4 regions of the Streptomyces sp. NPDC101181 genome follow, and region 1 is predicted to be linked to each of the others. Evidence: riboswitches for the same ligand, from Rfam matches in the RefSeq annotation. Region 1 holds a riboswitch; each other region holds the start of a gene.
The links. Region 1 has a riboswitch for cobalamin ahead of ACIRRU_RS27995 (cobalamin biosynthesis protein). Riboswitches for the same ligand answer to the same signal wherever they lie in the genome.

Region 1 (4,475 bases):
GGCGACGGATTCCGGCTGCTGTTCGCTCATGGGGCGAGCGTAGGGGCGGGGGCGGCCACCGGAACGCCGCGTCCCACGTGACCGGGATCTCCTCCGGGGTCCGGACGGCCGGTCAAAGAATGCGCCAACGTCCGGCAAAGGGCGGCCCGGACAGCGCACCCCTGACCTCGCGGTCCTCCTGCCGTACACAAGTGGAGCCACCGGGTCCCGTCCGGGGTCACCACAGCGCCCCGCCCAGTTCATCTTCCGTTCATCCAGGTTGCCTACGTTCCACGAGCCAATGACGTCGAACGATTGCCTGGGTAAATGGAACACATCACGCTGCTGCTTGCGATTGTGGTCGTGACAGCTCTCGTGTTCGATTTCACGAACGGTTTCCACGACACCGCCAACGCGATGGCGACCACCATCTCGACCGGCGCGATGAAGCCCAAGTCAGCGGTGGCCATGTCCGCCGTTCTCAACCTGGTCGGCGCGTTCCTGTCCGTGGAGGTCGCCAAGACGATCTCCGGCGGGATCGTCGACGAAGACGGCATCAGAACCGAGGTCATCTTCGCGGCGCTCGTCGGCGCCATCCTGTGGAATCTCCTGACCTGGCTGCTGGGCCTGCCGTCCAGCTCCTCCCACGCTCTCTTCGGCGGTCTGATCGGCGCCGCCGTGATGTCGGCGGGATGGTCCTCGATCAACGGCGGCACCGTCGTCACCAAGGTGCTGCTCCCCGCGATCGCCGCCCCGCTGGTCGCGGGCATCGCCGCGATGCTGGCCACCCGGCTGACGTACCGGATCAACCGGAACGTGACCGACCCGAACCAGCGGAAGTCGACCGCCAGGGGCTACCGGGCCGGACAGATCGCCTCCGCCGGGCTCGTCTCGCTCGCCCACGGCACCAACGACGCCCAGAAGACGATGGGGATCATCACGCTGGCCCTGGTGACCAGCGGTGTCCTGGCCCCCGGCTCCAACCCGCCCCTGTGGGTCATCGTCTCCGCCGGTGTCGCCATCGCGCTCGGCACCTACCTCGGCGGCTGGCGCATCATCCGCACCATGGGCAAGGGCCTCACCGACCTCCAGCCGCCGCAGGGCTTCGCCGCTCAGACCAGCGCGGCCACCGTCATCCTGGCCTCCTCGCACCTTGGCTTCTCGCTCTCCACCACCCAGTCCTGCTCGGGTGCCGTGATGGGCGCGGGCCTCGGCCGCAAGGGCGGTGTCGTCCGCTGGTCCACCGCCACCCGGATGTTCGTCGCGTGGGGTCTCACGCTCCCGGCCGCGGGCCTGGTCGGTGCGGGCGCCGAGTTCCTGACCAAGCAGGGCCCCTGGGGTGTCGCGGCCACCGCGGTCATCCTGGTCGGCGGCTCCTTCGCCATCTGGGTGGCCTCGCGCCGCGAACCGGTCGACCACACCAACGTCAACGACACGGACGGCGGTGATGAGCCGCGGGGCGTCGTCACAACCGCCATGGCCGCCGTCGCCCCGCCCCCGGTGGGCGTCCCGGCCGCCGGCCTCACGACCACCATCCCGGCCCCGGCGTCGGCTCCCGACGACCAGGCCCGCCCGCCGGCCACGGTGTAAGGACAGATCCGCATGAAAATCGACTGGGCAGCACTCGCCTCCGTCTTCGGTGTCAGTCTCGTGGTCACCGTCGCTCTGGTCGGCGTCTTCACCCTGGGCATCGTCGCCCTGTCCAAGCTGTCGGCCCCGGCCGGTGACCGCGCCGGAGGCTCCGGCGGATCGGCCGTTGCGGCGCGCACCAGCGCGTACGCCTGCTTCGCGGCGTGCGTGGCGGCGGTCGCGTACGGGATCTACCTGATCGTGGCCTGACGCGCCGGCCGGCGCTCTCCCGCACGTCCTCCGGGCCGGGCACACCGCGTGTGTGCCCGGCCCGGTGTGCGTCCGCCCACACCGGTCCTCCGCAGGTCAACAGCAAGTTGACGGCTGTTCTCGCAGCGTGGTGGACTGCCGGAGCCATTACGGCGACAGCAGAGGAAGCCGGTGCGAATCCGGCGCGGTCCCGCCACTGTCACCGGGGAGCACTCCCCCACTCGGATGTCACGGCCCGTCGAGCACGGGCTGGAAGGCCGGGGGATGTGTGGATCCGGGAGCCAGGAGACTCTCGTCGCCGCTCTCGTCGAACCAGGGCGCGGACCCTGAGACAAGGACGTGACGCCATGCCGGGCCGCCGTGCGCCGCATTCCGTCCCCCCGGACCCCGGAACGCCCCGACCCGCGGCGGGCTGAGCCGTGCGGGCCGATCGCCTCTTCGCGTACGGCGCCACGGCCGGGATGATCGCGGACGCCCTGCTCGGCGACCCCCGGCGGGGCCACCCCGTCGCCGGGTTCGGCCGGGTAGCGGCGCGCGTGGAGTCGCTGCTGTGGCGCGACGACCGGGGCCGGGGCACCCTACACACCCTCGTATGCGCCGGAGGCGCCGTGGGGGCCGCCGCACTGGCCGCCCGCGCGGTGCGCGACCGTCCCGCGCTCGCCGTCGCGCTGACCGCCGCCACCACCTGGTCGGTGGTCGGCGGGACGTCGCTGGGCCGGGAGGCGCGGGCCGTCGGCGGTGCCCTGGCCGCCGGGGACCTGGAGGTGGCCCGGGAGCGGCTGCCGCATCTGTGCGGGCGCGATCCGCACGCCCTGGACGGCCCGGGGATCGCCCGCGCGGTGGTGGAGTCGGTCGCCGAGAACACCTCGGACGCCGTCGTCGGCGCGCTGGTGTGGGGCGCGGTCGGCGGGGTGCCGGGTCTCGTCGGCTTCCGGGCGGTGAACACGCTCGACGCGATGGTCGGCCACCTCTCGCCGCGGTACCGCCGCTACGGCTGGGCCTCGGCCCGTCTGGACGACCTGGCGGGGTGGCCCGGCGCCCGGCTGACCGCCGCGCTGGCGGTGGCGGGCGGCGGACGCCCGGCAAAGGCCCTACGCGCCTGGCGGGCGGACGCACACCGCCACCCGAGCCCGAACGCGGGGCCGGTGGAGGCCGCGTTCGCGGGGGCGCTGGGCGTACGGCTGGGAGGCACGCTGGCGTACGCGGGGCGGGTGGAGCACCGCCCCGTCCTCAACGGGGCGTCCGGCCGGCAGGTCCGCAGCGCCGACATCGAGCGGGCGGTGCGGCTCTCGCGGCGGGTGAGCGCGCTGGCCCTCGGGGTGTGCGTGGCGGGACGCCTGGCCGCCGGGCACCTGGCCGCGGCGCGGAAGCGGAGGCGGGCATGAGCGGCGTGAACGGCGGGGCCGGGCGGAGCCCGGTGCGGGAAGGGGAGCGGGCATGAGCGGTGGCGGGCTGCTGGTCGCGGGGACGACCTCGGACGCGGGCAAGAGCGTCGTCACGGCGGGTATCTGCCGCTGGCTGGTGCGCCGGGGCGTGAAGGTCGCGCCGTTCAAGGCGCAGAACATGTCCCTGAACTCCTTCGTCACCCGCGAGGGCGCGGAGATCGGGCGGGCCCAGGCCATGCAGGCGCAGGCCGCCCGGGTGGAGCCGACGGCCCTGATGAACCCGGTGCTGCTGAAGCCCGGGAGCGACCGCTCCAGCCAGGTCGTCCTGCTGGGCAGGCCGGTCGGCGAGATGAGCGCCCGCGGGTACCACGGGGGCCGTCAGGAGGCGCTGCTGGGGACGGTCACGGACTGCCTGGAGCAGCTGCGGTCGGCGTACGACGCGGTGATCTGCGAGGGCGCGGGGTCCCCGGCCGAGATCAACCTGCGCCGGACCGACATCGTGAACATGGGCATCGCGCGGGCCGCCCGCTTCCCCGTGCTGGTGGTCGGCGACATCGACCGGGGCGGGGTGTTCGCCTCGTTCTTCGGGACCACGGCGCTGCTGAGCGCCCAGGACCAGTCGTTGGTCGCGGGCTATCTGGTGAACAAGTTCCGGGGCGACGTCTCGCTGCTGGAGCCGGGGCTGGACATGCTGCGCGGGCTGACCGGGCGGCGTACGTACGGGGTGCTGCCGTACGCCCACGGACTCGGCATCGACGAGGAGGACGGCCTGCGGGTCTCCCTGCGGGGTGCGGTGCGGGAGTCGGTCGTGGCGCCGCCGCACGGTGAGGACGTGCTGCGGGTCGCGGTGTGCGCGGTGCCGCTGATGTCGAACTTCACGGACGTGGACGCGCTGGCCGCCGAACCGGGCGTGGTGGTGCGGTTCGTGGACCGGGCCGAGGAGCTGGCCGACGCGGACCTGGTCGTCGTGCCCGGGACGCGCGGCACGGTGCGGGCCCTGGCCTGGCTGCGGGAGCGGGGGCTGGCGGACGCGTTGGTGCGGCGGGCGGCACACGGGCGGCCGGTGCTGGGGATCTGCGGCGGGTTCCAGGTGCTCGGTGAGCGTATCGAGGACGAGGTGGAGTCGCGGGCGGGGGTCGTGGACGGGCTGGGGGTCCTTCCCGTACGCGTGCGCTTCGAGCGGGCCAAGACGCTGGCGCGGCCGGTGGGCCGGGCCCTGGGCGAGCCCGTGGAGGGGTACGAGATCCACCACGGGGTGGCCGACGTACGGGG
Region 2 (4,475 bases), on a different contig from region 1:
TGGGTCGCGGTGGCCCTGACCGGCGGCATCGGATGGTCCGTCCTCGCGCTCTCGCGGGGCGAGGAGGTCTCCGCCGCCTGGATGCTGGCTGCGGCCCTGGGCTCGTACGCCATCGCCTACCGCTTCTACTCCCGGTTCATCGCGAACCGGGTGCTGCGGGCGGACAAGGACCGGGCCACCCCCGCCGAACGGCTCGACAACGGTGTCGACTTCCATCCCACCGACCGCCGGGTCCTCTTCGGCCACCACTTCGCCGCCATCGCGGGCGCCGGACCGCTGGTCGGACCGGTGCTCGCCGCGCAGATGGGCTATCTGCCCGGCACGATCTGGCTCGTCGTCGGCGTCATCTTCGCCGGCGCCGTCCAGGACATGGTGACGCTCTTCTTCTCCACCCGCCGCAACGGCCGTTCGCTCGGCCAGATGGCACGGGACGAGATCGGCCCGGTCGGCGGAATCGCCGCCCTGGTCGCGGTGTTCGTCATCATGATCATCCTGCTCGCGGTGCTCGCGCTGGTCATCGTGAACGCGCTCGCCCACTCGCCCTGGGGCGTCTTCTCCATCGGCATGACGATCCCCATCGCCCTCTTCATGGGTGTCTACCTGCGCATCCTGCGGCCCGGCAAGGTCAGCGAGGTCTCGCTCATCGGCGTCGCGCTGCTGCTGCTCGCGATCGTCGCGGGCGGCTGGGTCGCGGAGTCCTCCTGGGCGGACTTCTTCACCCTGGAGCCGGGCACGCTGGTCATCTGGATGATCGTGTACGGGTTCCTCGCCTCGGTGCTGCCGGTGTGGCTGCTGCTGGCGCCGCGCGACTACCTCTCCACCTTCATGAAGGTCGGCACGATCGCGCTGCTGGCCCTCGGCGTGGTCATCTCGCTGCCGACGCTGAAGATGCCCGCCGTCACCGACTTCGCGAGCAGCGGCTCGGGGCCCGTCTTCGCGGGCTCGATGTTCCCCTTCGTCTTCATCACCATCGCCTGCGGCGCGCTCTCCGGCTTCCACTCCCTGGTCTCCTCGGGCACCACCCCGAAGATGGTCCAGAAGGAGACCCAGATCCGGATGATCGGCTACGGGGCGATGCTGACCGAGTCGTTCGTGGCGATCATGGCGATGATCGCCGCCTGCATCATCGACCCCGGGCTGTACTTCGCCATCAACGCCCCGGCCGGGGTGATCGGCGACAGCGTCCAGAGCGCCTCCGAGGCCGTGGCCGGCTTCGGCTTCTCCATCTCCCCCGACGCGTTGGCCCAAGCGGCCAAGGACGTCGAGGAGGCGAGTCTGCTCTCCCGGACCGGCGGCGCGCCGACCTTCGCACTCGGTATGTCGGAGATCTTCTCCGCGGTGGTCGGCGGCACCGCCATGAAGGCGTTCTGGTACCACTTCGCCATCATGTTCGAGGCGCTGTTCATCCTGACCACCGTCGACGCGGGCACCCGGGTCGGGCGCTTCATGCTCCAGGACATGCTGGGCAACGTCTACAAGCCGTTCCGCGAGGTCAGCTGGAAGCCGGGCGTCTGGTTCGCCAGCGCCGTCGTCGTCGGCGGCTGGGGCTACTTCCTCTGGGTCGGCGTGCACGACCCGCTGGGCGGTATCAACCAGCTCTTCCCACTCTTCGGCATCGCCAACCAGCTGCTGGCCGCCGTCGCGCTGGCGGTCTGCACCACGCTGCTCGTCAAGTCCGGCCGCCTGAAGTGGGCCTGGGTCACCGCGGTACCGCTGGCCTGGGACGTGGCCGTCACGCTCACCGCGAGCTGGCAGAAGATCTTCTCCGACGACGTGAAGGTCGGCTTCTTCGCCCAGCGCGACAAGTACCAGGCGGGCATCGACGCGGGTGAGGTGCTGGCCCCGGCGAAGACCATGGACGAGATGCGGACCGTCGTCACCAACTCCACCGTCGACGGCGTCCTGAGCGCGCTCTTCGCGATCCTCATCGTGGTGGTCCTGGTGGACGCCGGGCGGGTCTGCTTCCGGGCCATCCGCGACCCGGAGTCCGCCAAGCTGCACGAGACGCCGTTCGTCCAGTCCCGGCTGGTCGCCCCGGCCTCGATGTTCGCGACCAAGGAGGAGAAGGCCGAACTGGTCGCGGCGGGCGTCGGCCCCGAGGGCGGCATCCGCAAGGACGAGGCGGGCGCGGGCGGCCAGAGGACCGCGGGCACCGGCGACCGGACCTGAACGGAGGAGGCGGGAGATGAGCGTGCAGGACGTCCGCCGCATCGCGGGCCGCATCCGTTGGTACGTGCGCGAGCTGACCGGCGAGTCGGCCTACGACCGCTACGTCGCCCACGCGCGGGCGCACGATCCGGACACGCCGGTCCTGACCCGCCGCGCCTTCGAGCACCGCCGCACCGACGCGCGCGAGGCGGACCCTCGCGAGGGTTTCCGCTGCTGCTGAGCACCCGCCGGTCCACCGGGGCCGCCGCACCTCTCCCAGGGGCGCGGCGGCCCCTTCTTCTGCCCTCCTGACGGTCGCCAGGCCCCGGGCCGGACGGGCGGATCCCGGGCGGGGAATCCGGAACTCCGGGGAAAACAGAAGACTCCCGACACAACATGTGGGGGCTTCTTCATCAGACGGCCCCCACATGTATGCTCGACCTCGCTGTCGCCGCAGGGGAATCCGGTGCGAATCCGGAACTGTCCCGCAACGGTGTGATCAGTGTGCTTTTGCACACCTGCAAGTCCGAAGACCTGTGGACAGTGCGTCCGGATCGACCGAACCGGATGCCAGACGTCCGGGCCTCGCGGAAGGCCGGTGGATGCCATCAGCAGTGCCGCCCTGCCCGGGTTTCGCGCTGCCCGGCCTCCCCGCCCGCCGCCGGCCCCCTGCCGAGCGAGGGAAAGCCCTGTGACCATCGCGCCCGCCGATCCGGTTTCAGCCACCGAATCCACAGTGCCTCCGGTGTCCCCGGTGTCGACCACGGCCTCGAACGACGGACCCGGGACCGCCCTGCTGCGGACCCTGACCGACCTCACCGTCGATCTGCCCGACACCGACCCCGGACGGGTCGCCGCTGCCGCGTTGCGCGGGCGCAACGCCCGCTCCGACGAGGCCGAGTTGCGTTCGCTGGCCACCGAGGCCGCCGCGGGTCTGATCTCCGAGGACCCGGCGTACTCGCGGCTCGCCGCCCGGCTGCTGACCCTCTCGATCGCCGACGAGGCCGCGAGCCAGGGCGCGACGTCCTTCTCCGCCTCGGTCGCCGTGGGCCACCGCGAGGGCCTGATCGCCGACCGCACCGCCGCCTTCGCCGAGCTGCACGCCACGGCGCTGGACGAGCTGGTCGAGCGGACCCTGGCCGAGGGCGCCGACGACCGCTTCGGCTACTTCGGTCTGCGCACGCTGCACAGCCGCTACCTGCTGCGCCACCCGATCACCCGTCAGGTCATCGAGACCCCGCAGCACTTCATGCTGCGCGTGGCCGCGGGCCTCGCCGAGGACGAGTCGGTGCGCGCGCTGGACGAGGTCACCGCGCTCTACGGGCTGATGAGCAAGCTGGACTACCTCCCCTCCTCCCCCACGCTCTTCAACTCCGGCACCCGGCACCCGCAGATGTCCTCCTGCTACCTGCTGGACTCCCCCAAGGACGAGCTGGACTCGATCTACGACCGCTACCACCAGGTGGCGCGGCTCTCGAAGCACGCGGGCGGCATCGGCCTGTCCTACTCCCGTATCCGCGCCCGGGGTTCGCTGATCCGGGGCACCAACGGGCACTCCAACGGCATCGTGCCGTTCCTGAAGACGCTGGACGCCTCGGTGGCGGCGGTGAACCAGGGCGGCCGTCGCAAGGGCGCGGCGGCGGTGTACCTGGAGACCTGGCACGCGGACATCGAGGAGTTCCTGGAGCTGCGTGACAACACCGGTGAGGACCAGCGGCGTACGCACAACCTCAACCTGGCGCACTGGATCCCGGACGAGTTCATGCGCCGCGTCGACGCGGACACCGAGTGGTCGCTGTTCTCCCCGGCGGACGTGCCCGAGCTGGTCGACCTGTGGGGCGACGCGTTCGACGCCGCCTACCGCGCGGCCGAGGCCAAGGGCCTGGCCCGCAAGACGATGCCCGCGCGCGAGCTGTACGGCCGGATGATGCGCACCCTCGCGCAGACCGGCCAGGGCTGGATGACGTTCAAGGACGCCTCCAACCGGACCGCGAACCAGACCGCCGAGCCGGGCCGGGTCGTGCACTCGTCGAACCTGTGCACGGAGATCCTGGAGGTCACCAACGACGGCGAGACGGCCGTCTGCAACCTGGGCTCGGTCAACCTGGGCGCGTTCGTCGCGAACGGCTCGATCGACTGGGACCGTCTGGACTCCACGGTCCGCACCGCGGTCACCTTCCTGGACCGGGTCGTCGACATCAACTTCTACCCGACCGAGCAGGCCGGGAACTCCAACTCCCGCTGGCGGCCGGTGGGCCTGGGCGCGATGGGCCTCCAGGACGTCTTCTTCCAGCTGCGTCTGCCCTTCGACTCCCCCGAGGCCCGCG
Region 3 (4,475 bases), on a different contig from region 1:
ACAAGGACGCCACGCTGGCCGACATCTCCGCGTTCCTCGACGCGGCCGCGGGCGGCGCGGCGGCCGAGGGCGCGGTGCCGGTGAGCACCACCCGATGAAGCGACCCGCCATCGCCGTGACCGGCCTGGGCATGATCACCCCGGTCGGCACCACCACCGCCACCACCTGGGACGGTGTCCTGGCCGGACGCTCGCCCGCCCGCACCGTGCCCGAACTCGACGGCTGCGCGGTCGACTTCGCCTGCACGGTCTCCGGCATCGACCTGGACGGCGCGGTCGGCGGCCGTACGGCGTTCCGGATGGGCCGGTACGTCAAGTTCGCCGTCCTCGCCGCCCGGGAGGCGGTCGCGGACGCCGGACTCGACCCGGCGCAGTGGGACGGCGCCCGGGTCGCCGTGGTCGTCGGCACCAGCAGCGGCGGCTCCGCCGGACTCACCGAACAGGCCGTCGCCCTGGAGCGGCGCGGACCCGAGGCCACCTCCCCCTCGGGCATCCTGCTGACCATCCCCAACATGCCCGCGGCCGAGATCGCCATCCGGATGAAGGCCACCGGGCCCAGCCTGGCGCCGTGCACGGCCTGTTCGTCCGGGGTGACCGCGCTGTCGGTCGCCCGGGACCTGCTGACCCTCGGCCGGTGCGACATCGCGATCGCCGGGGCCACCGAGTCGATCGTGTTCCCGGTCGCCATGACGGGCCTCGCCCGCTCCGGCGCCGCGGCCGCGCGGGACGGCGACCCCGCCCGCCTGTGCCGCCCCTTCGCCGCCGACCGGGCCGGGCTCGTCATGGGGGAGGGCGCCGCCGTCATGGTCCTGGAACGGGCCCAGGAGGCGCGCGCCCGGGGCGCGGTACCCCGGGCGCTGATCACGGGCGTCGGAGAGACCACCGACGCCCATCACCCCACCAGCCCGCACCCCTCCGGGGACGTCGCACGGGCGGCCGTCGACGCCGCGCTGCGTGACGCGGACTGGCGCGCCGAGGACGTCGACCACGTCAACGCGCACGGGACATCGACCCCCCAGGGCGACGCCACCGAAGCCGCCCTGATCGGGCGGGCCTACCCGCACCGCCCGCCGGTCACCGCCGCCAAGGGGGTGCTGGGCCACTGCATGGGGGCGGCCGGAGCCATCGAGACCGGCCTGACCATCCTCACCCTCCAGCACGGGCTGATCCCGCCGGTCGCGAACCTGGACACCCCGGCCCCCGGCTTCGACATCGACTGCGTCACCAAGACGCCGCGTGAGGCGCCCGTGCGGCGCGCCGTCAGCCACTCCTTCGGCTTCGGTGGCCAGAACGCGGTGATCGCGCTGGAAGCCGCTCCGTAACACCGAGGCGGCGAACGGAAGCCGGCGGGCCGGTGCGGCGGGACGATCCCGCGCCGCACCGGCCCCCGGGGGCGTGGTCACGGGTCCGGCGAACCGCCGCTGATCTGCGTGAAGACGCGTGATAGCTTGCCGGGGCCAGTCGAACCCCGGCGACGGGGTCAGGGAATCCGGTGCGAATCCGGAACTGACGCGCAGCGGTGAGGGGGACGGGCGGGGCCACGGCCACTGGAGCGGTGATCTGCTCCGGGAAGGCGTCCCGCCCGGACGAACCCGAGTCCGAAGACCTGCTGGCGCCCGTACCCGCGCCGGGGCACGGGAACCGTACGACGGGCTCCGCGGCTGGGCCCAGAGACACGAGGTCCTTCTGTGCTGCCCACGTCCACGGCCATCCCCGTACCGATACGCACCGCCGCCCTGCTCACGGCGGGACTCCTCCTGCTGACGGCCTGCGGCGGCGGCGGTTCCACGGCGGCCGGGGGCGGCGCGGCCGACGGCTACCCGGTCACCCTGGAGAACTGCGGCCACACCGTCACGGTGAAGGCCCCGCCGCGCCGGGCCGTCTCCGTCGACCAGGGCTCGACCGAGATCCTGCTCTCCCTCGGCCTCGCCGACCGGCTCGCGGGCTCCGCCACCTGGACCGACCCCGTGATGAAGGGCCTGGAGAAGGCCAACGCGGGCGTCGAGCGGATCTCCGAGAACCGCCCCTCGTCCGAGAAGGTCCTCGACAAGGAACCCGACTTCCTCAGCGCCTCCCTCACCTCCACCCTCGCCAAGGGTGGCGTCGCCCCCCGCGAGCAGTTCGAGAAACTCGGCGTCCCCACCTACGTCTCACCCGCCGACTGCGTCGGCAAGGACAACGGCGGCAGCGGCGACGGAACCCGCACCACACCGCTGACCATGGACAGCGTCTACACCGAAGTCCGCGAACTGGCCCGGGTGTTCGGCGTCCCCGCGCGCGGGGACGCCCTGGTGGAGAAGCTCCGGGCCCGCGTCACGAAGGCCGCCGAGGGCGTCGACGCCTCCGGCGCGTCGCTCCTGTACTGGTTCTCCGACTCCAAGGCCCCCTACATCGCGGGTTGTTGTGGTGCGCCCGGCGTCATCACCAAAGAACTCGGTGCGAAGAACGTCTTCGACGACACCTACGACGAATGGCCCCAGATCAGCTGGGAGACCATCGCCGACCGCAACCCCGACGTCCTGGTCATCGGCGATCTGACCCGCACCGCACAGACCGCCGAGAGCGCCGAGAAGAAGATCGAGTTCCTGGAGTCCAACCCCGTCACCAGGACCATGGACGCCGTGAAGAACCGCCGGTACGTTCTGCTGAGCGGCCAGGCGATGAACCCCTCCATCCGCACGGTCGAGGGCCTGGAACGCGTCGCCGCCGCCCTGCGCGACTTCGGCCTCACGGGGTGAGCACGGACACCCCCGCGGCCAGGGAGCGGTCCGGTGCACCGCCCCTCGCCGCTCCGGGCGGCGGCCGCGCCCACAGCGCCAGGGCGCTCGCCGTACTCCTGTGGGGCGGCGGACTGGCGGTCCTGGCGGCCTCCGTCGCCCTCGCCGTGACCATCGGGCCCGCCCGGATCTCCGTGCCCGACGTCTGGTCGGCCGTCGCCGCGCACCTCGGGTTCGGCGCCTCGGAGCTGAGCCCGATCCGGGACGGCATCATCTGGAACCTGCGGATGCCCCGCACCCTGCTCGCCGCCGTGTGCGGGGCGGGGCTCGCGGTGTGCGGCACGGTGATGCAGTCCCTGCTGCGCAACCCGCTGGCCGACCCCTTCGTCCTCGGCGTCTCCTCCGGCGCCTCCACCGGGGCGGTCCTGGTGGTCGTCCTGGGCGTCGGCGGGGGAGCGGTGTCCCTCTCCGCCGGGGCGTTCGCCGGGGCCGTCTGCTCGTTCGCCCTGGTGCTGCTGCTCAGCCACACCCTGGGCGGCACCACCGACCGGGTCGTCCTCTCCGGGGTGGCCGCGATGCAGCTGTTCTCCGCGCTCACCTCGTTCGTGGTGATGACGTCGGCCGACGCCGAGCAGACCCGCGGGGTGCTGTTCTGGCTGCTCGGCTCGCTCAGCGGGGTCGGCTGGAGCGAGGTCGCGTTCTGCTCCGCCGTCCTCGCCGTCTGCCTGGTGGTCTGCCTGGCCCACGCCCGTACGCTCGACGCGTTCGCCTTCGGCCAGGACGCGGCCGCCGCGCTCGGCGTCGACGTGGCGCGCACCCGGATCGTGCTGCTGTGCGTCACCGCCCTGCTGACCGCGGCCCTGGTGAGCGCGGCCGGGGCCATCGGCTTCGTCGGCCTGGTCCTGCCGCACGCCGCCCGCGCCCTCTGCGGCTCGGGCCACCGGCGGCTCCTGCCGGTCACCGCGCTCGCCGGGGCCGTGTTCCTGGTGTGGGTCGACACCCTCGCCCGGACCGTGCTGGACCCGCAGGAAGTGCCGGTCGGCGTGGTCACCGCCCTGATCGGGGTGCCCGCCTTCGTCCTCGTCCTCCACCGCACCCGGAGAACGACATGACGCACCCGGAGACCTCCCCGGCACACTCCGCCGCGCCCGCCGCGACCTCCGCCGGACTGCGTGCCGAGCGGATCGGCCGGGAGGCGGGCGGGCGGCTCATCCTCGATGGGGTGGACATCGCCCCGCCGCCCGGGGCCACCGTCGGGCTCCTCGGCCCCAACGGCTCCGGCAAGTCCACCCTGCTGCGTATCCTCGCGGGCCTCCTCGCACCGGCCACCGGCGTCGTCACCCTGGACGGCGACCCGCTGCCCGCCCTCGGCCGCCGTACCGTCGCCCGCCGGATCGCCGTCGTCGACCAGCACGCCGTCACCCAGGTCGACCTCAGCGTCCTGGACGTCGTACGCCTCGGCCGCATCCCGCACCGGCGCGCCTGGTCGGCCCCCGACCGCACCGACGAGGAGGCCGTCGCCGACGCCCTGCGGCGCACCGGCCTCGCCGAACGGGCCGGACAGTCCTGGCACACCCTGTCCGGCGGCGAACGCCAGCGCGTCCAGATCGCCCGCGCCCTGGCCCAGCAGCCCCGCGAACTCCTCCTGGACGAACCGACCAACCACCTCGACATCCAGCACCAGCTGGATCTGCTCGCCCTGGTCGCGGCGCTCCCCGTCACCAGCGTGATCGCCCTGCACGACCTCAACCTCGCCGCG
Region 4 (4,475 bases), on a different contig from region 1:
GCCAGTTCGGTCGCCATGTCGGCGAGCCGGAACTGCAACGCCTGCGCGTCCAGCAGCCTGCCGCCGAAAGCCTCCCGGTCCGCGAGATGGGCGAGGCTGCGGTCCAGAGCGCTCTGCGCGCCGCCCAACGAGCAGGCGGCGATGCCCAGTCGGCCACCGTTCAGCCCGTTCATCGCGATGCGGAAGCCGTCGCCCTCCCGGCCCAGCAGCCGGCCGGCCGGGACGCGGACCCCGTCCAGCAGGACCTGCCGGGTGGGCTGGGCGTTCCACCCCATCTTCTTCTCGTTGGCCCCGAACGACAGCCCGGCGTCGTCCCGTTCGACCAGGAACGCGGAGATCCCGCGCGCCCCGTCCTCGCCGGTGCGGGCCAGCACGATGTAGAGGTGCGAGGCACCCGCTCCGGAGATGAACTGCTTGGTCCCCGTCAGCACGTAGTGGCCGCCGTCGCGCACCGCGCGGGTGCGCAGCGCGGCGGCGTCGGACCCCGCGCCCGGCTCGGTGAGGCAGTAGCTGCCCAGGGTCTCCATGGTGCAGAGCGTGGGCAGGTAGTGGCTCCGCTGGGCTTCGGTGCCGTACCGGTCGACCATCCAGCCGACCATGTTGTGGATGGACAGATAGCCCGCGATCGACGGGCAGCCGGTCGCCAGGGCCTCGAAGACGAGGACCCCGTCCGAGCGGGTCAGCCCCGAACCGCCGAGGTCGTCCCGGACGTAGACGCCGCCGAGGCCGAGCCCGGCCGCCTTGCGCAGCACGTCGACGGGGAAGTGCTTGTCCTGGTCCCAGGCCACGGCGTGCGGGGCGAGGTGCTCCTGGGCGAAGTCCAGGGTCGTCTCGACGACGGCGAGCTGGTCGTCGGTGAGGAGCGTGGTCACGGCGCTCATCCCGTGGTCGGAATCGTGAAGCTGGCCCCGTCCCGGACGCCCGAGGCGGGCCAGCGGGAGGTGACGGTCTTCGTACGGGTGTAGAAGCGGATGGCGTCCGGGCCGTGCTGGTTCAGGTCCCCGAAGCCGGACCGCTTCCAGCCGCCGAAGGTGTGGTACGCCACCGGGACCGGGATCGGCACGTTGACGCCCACCATCCCGGTGTCCACGCGCCGGGTGAAGTCGCGGGCCGTGTCGCCGTCCCGGGTGAACAGCGCCACCCCGTTGCCGTACGGGTGCTCCGAGGGCAGCCGCAGCGCCTCCTCGTAGTCGGCGGCCCGGACCACGCAGACGACCGGACCGAAGATCTCCTCCTGGTAGATCCGCATCTCCGGGGTGACCCGGTCGAAGAGCGTGGCGCCGGCGAAGAACCCTTCCTCGTGCCCCTCCAGGGTGAAGCCGCGCCCGTCCACGACCAGTTCGGCGCCCTCCTCGACCCCCAGGTCGACATAGCCGCGCACCCGGTCCACCGCGTCCCGGCCCACCAGCGGCCCGAAGTCGGCCTCCGGGTCGTCCGAGCGGCCGATGCGCAGTCCGGCGATCCGCTCGGCGAGCCGGGCGACCAGCGCGTCGGCGGTGGCCTCCCCGACCGGCACCGCCACCGAGACGGCCATGCACCGCTCGCCCGCCGAGCCGTACCCGGCGCCGATCATTGCGTCCACCGCCTGGTCCAGGTCGGCGTCCGGCATCACGATCATGTGGTTCTTCGCCCCGCCGAAGCACTGCGCGCGCTTGCCGTGGGCGGCGGCCGTGGCGTAGATGTGCGCGGCGACCGGCGTCGAGCCGACGAAGCCGAGCGCCTTCACGCGCGGGTCCTCCAGCAGGGTGTCCACGGCCTCCTTGCCGCCGTTGACGACGTTCAGCACCCCGGGCGGAAGCCCCGCCTCCAGGAACAGTTCGGCCAGCCGCAGCGGCACCGAGGGGTCCCGCTCCGAGGGCTTGAGGATGAAGGCGTTGCCGCAGGCCAGAGCGGGCGCGGCCTTCCACAGCGGGATCATCGCGGGGAAGTTGAACGGGGTGATGCCCGCGACCACGCCGAGCGGGCGGCGCAGCGAGTGGACGTCGATCCCGGCGCCCGCGTTGTCGCTGAACTCGCCCTTCAGCAGGTGCGGGACGCCCGCGGCGAACTCCACCACGTCCAGTCCGCGGGCGATGTCGCCGTGCGCGTCGGCCACGGTCTTGCCGTGCTCGCAGGAGAGGAGCCGGGCCAGCGAGTCCTTCTCCTGCTCGACGAGTCGCAGGAAGCGCAGCAGCACCCGGGCGCGGCGCTGCGGGTTCCACTCGCCCCACGCGCGCTGCGCCTCGACGGCGTCGGCGACGGCCGCCTCCGTCTCGGCACGGTCGGCCAGGGGAACCCGGGCCTGCACCCGGCCGGTGTTGGGGTCGAAGACGTCGCCGAAGCCGCCCGAGGTACCGGACGTGTGCTTGCCGCCGATGAAGTGGGTGAGTTCGCGGACCATGGAAGCCTGCTCTCGTCGGTGAGATCGCCAGGTGAGATCCGGGGATGGCGCACGGGCCCGCCGGGCCGCGGCGCACCGGTCGGATGCGCGCGGACGCGGACGGACTCGCCGTCAGGGGGACGCGGAGGGCGAAGGCCGTCAGGGGGCGGGGAGAACCGCTCGCCGGGACGTGCCTGCGGGGCCGTGGGTGCGGACCGGTGCCATGCGTGTCTGCTCCATCCTCGTGGAAACACGGAACAACCCGCGGCCGGTATCCTGACTCCCGGATCAGCGCGCGTCCCCTGCCTTCCCGACGGCCTACGCTCCGTCAGTGGCGGGTCCTGCGAGGACGAACTCCCCGGTCACAGTGGCGGGACCGCGCCGGAATCGCACCGGCTTCCCTGACACCGCGGGCCTTCGGAGCACCCGACTGCACATCGGGCACCCCTCTGCCCCGAACATATAGTTGGACGTCCTAGTAAGTCCACCCCGCCCCTGGTGTGTCCACCGGATCAGTGGCGTGCCCGCGCCACCTGGCATGATCGGCGCACATGGCGGACGCGGACACGACGGGCACGGCAGACATGGCAGACATGGCGGAGAACAACGCGGCACCCCGGCACATCCTGGTCATCGGCATGGGCGCCGGCGACCCCGACCACCTGACCCTCGCCGCGGTGAAGGCGATGCGCCGGGCCGAGGTGTTCTTCGTCCTGGGCAAGGGCCGGGAGAAGGAGTCGCTGACCCGGCTGCGGCGCGACATCCTGGACGAACACCTCACCGGCCCCTACCGGGTCGTCGAGGCCGAGGACCCGTGGCGCGACCGCACCCAGGACGACGGCGCGCGCTACACCTCGGCCGTGCACGACTGGCGCCACCGGCGGGCCGACATCTGCGAACGCCTGATCATCGAGGAACTGGCACCGGGGGAGTGCGGGGCGTTCCTGGTGTGGGGCGACCCGTCCCTGTACGACAGCACCCTCGCGATCCTGGAGGACATCCGGGACCGGGGCACGGTGGATTTCGGCCATACGGTGGTCCCGGGCATCAGCAGCGTCTCCGCCCTCGCGGCCCGGCACCGCGTCACCCTCAACCGGGTCGGCCGCCCCATCCACATCACCCCCGGCAGGCGCCTCGCCCAGGGTTTCCCCGAGGATGACGGCGACATCGTGGTGATGCTCGACGGCCACGAGACCTTCACCCAGCTGACGGGGCGCGGCCTGTGGATCCACTGGGGCGCCTACATCGGCACGCCCGACGAGATCCTGGTCTCCGGACCGCTCGACGAGGTCGCCGGGCGGATCAGCCGGCTGCGGGCGGAGGCCCGCGAACGGCACGGCTGGATCATGGACACCTACCTGCTGCGCCAGAGCACGGAGGAGACGGACCGTCCGGCAGCGGGCGCGGACGGCGCCCCGGGCTGACCGGCTGCCCGCGCCGGCCGATGGGCGGGCCCGCGCGCCCGGCGCGCGCCGCACCGGAGCGCGGCCGTGACGAGGCGGGGACCGGATCCCGTCCGGGGGCGTGGCGAGGCGGCGAGCGGGGCCGTGCGAGGTGCGGGCCTGGGGTGGCCTCCGCACCTCGTCGTCGGACCGGCCGGGGTCAGCGCCGGGACTCGTACTCCCGGATCACGCCGAGGCCGTGACCGAGGCTCGGGCACTCGGCGCTCAGATCGTCACCCCGCACCAGGTAGTTGTTCACCCGGCCGTCCGACGGCCGCTCGACGGCGCGGTACTGCGTGCCGTTCACGGTGATCGTCCAGTCGTCGCCGTCCTGGGCCCACCCGACTGTCTTCTTCATATGGCGTTTCCGTTCCTCGATCGGCCCCGCCGGGGATCGGAGGGGCCGTGTAGTGGGAAGAAGAACGGCCTGTGACGCTCCGTGGTTCCGTCTTCCCCTACGCCATTCGGTTACATCTGGGTCACTGTCCCCGCACGCCCCGTGCGGCACACACCCACGCGCTGACGGACCACCAGGTCAAGGGCGTGCTCAGGGGGTCGGTCGCCGTGGGAACCTGGCGTCGCGTCAGACTTCGGAGTCGCGTACCGGCAACTTGGGCCCCTGGTAGGCGAAGTGGCTTTCGCGGCCAATGGGAGGCCCCGTCCGCCGCACGTCA

Region 2: it holds a riboswitch for cobalamin, as region 1 does, so the genes downstream of both, ACIRRU_RS02320 (ribonucleoside-diphosphate reductase subunit alpha) here and ACIRRU_RS27995 (cobalamin biosynthesis protein) in region 1, are expected to answer to the same signal.
Region 3: it holds a riboswitch for cobalamin, as region 1 does, so the genes downstream of both, ACIRRU_RS21900 (ABC transporter substrate-binding protein) here and ACIRRU_RS27995 (cobalamin biosynthesis protein) in region 1, are expected to answer to the same signal.
Region 4: it holds a riboswitch for cobalamin, as region 1 does, so the genes downstream of both, ACIRRU_RS30045 (CoA-acylating methylmalonate-semialdehyde dehydrogenase) here and ACIRRU_RS27995 (cobalamin biosynthesis protein) in region 1, are expected to answer to the same signal.

Annotation. Positions count from the first base shown of each region.
Region 1 is NZ_JBIWOX010000025.1:54,413-58,887, forward strand. Features, by position in the region: gene ACIRRU_RS27980 (class II aldolase/adducin family protein) at 1-30, opposite strand, end outside; gene ACIRRU_RS27985 (anion permease) at 307-1,569, shown strand; gene ACIRRU_RS27990 (hypothetical protein) at 1,582-1,818, shown strand; cobalamin riboswitch at 1,979-2,110, shown strand; gene ACIRRU_RS27995 (cobalamin biosynthesis protein) at 2,238-3,203, shown strand; gene ACIRRU_RS28000 (cobyric acid synthase) at 3,256-4,475, shown strand, end outside.
Region 2 is NZ_JBIWOX010000001.1:546,040-550,514, forward strand. Features, by position in the region: gene ACIRRU_RS02310 (carbon starvation CstA family protein) at 1-2,169, shown strand, start outside; gene ACIRRU_RS02315 (YbdD/YjiX family protein) at 2,186-2,389, shown strand; cobalamin riboswitch at 2,564-2,705, shown strand; gene ACIRRU_RS02320 (ribonucleoside-diphosphate reductase subunit alpha) at 2,840-4,475, shown strand, end outside.
Region 3 is NZ_JBIWOX010000015.1:95,843-100,317, forward strand. Features, by position in the region: gene ACIRRU_RS21890 (acyl carrier protein) at 1-98, shown strand, start outside; gene ACIRRU_RS21895 (beta-ketoacyl-[acyl-carrier-protein] synthase family protein) at 95-1,321, shown strand; cobalamin riboswitch at 1,441-1,628, shown strand; gene ACIRRU_RS21900 (ABC transporter substrate-binding protein) at 1,688-2,737, shown strand; gene ACIRRU_RS21905 (FecCD family ABC transporter permease) at 2,734-3,828, shown strand; gene ACIRRU_RS21910 (ABC transporter ATP-binding protein) at 3,825-4,475, shown strand, end outside.
Region 4 is NZ_JBIWOX010000034.1:15,895-20,369, forward strand. Features, by position in the region: gene ACIRRU_RS30040 (acyl-CoA dehydrogenase family protein) at 1-881, opposite strand, end outside; gene ACIRRU_RS30045 (CoA-acylating methylmalonate-semialdehyde dehydrogenase) at 878-2,380, opposite strand; cobalamin riboswitch at 2,608-2,786, opposite strand; gene cobF (precorrin-6A synthase (deacetylating)) at 2,953-3,783, shown strand; gene ACIRRU_RS30055 (hypothetical protein) at 3,962-4,159, opposite strand.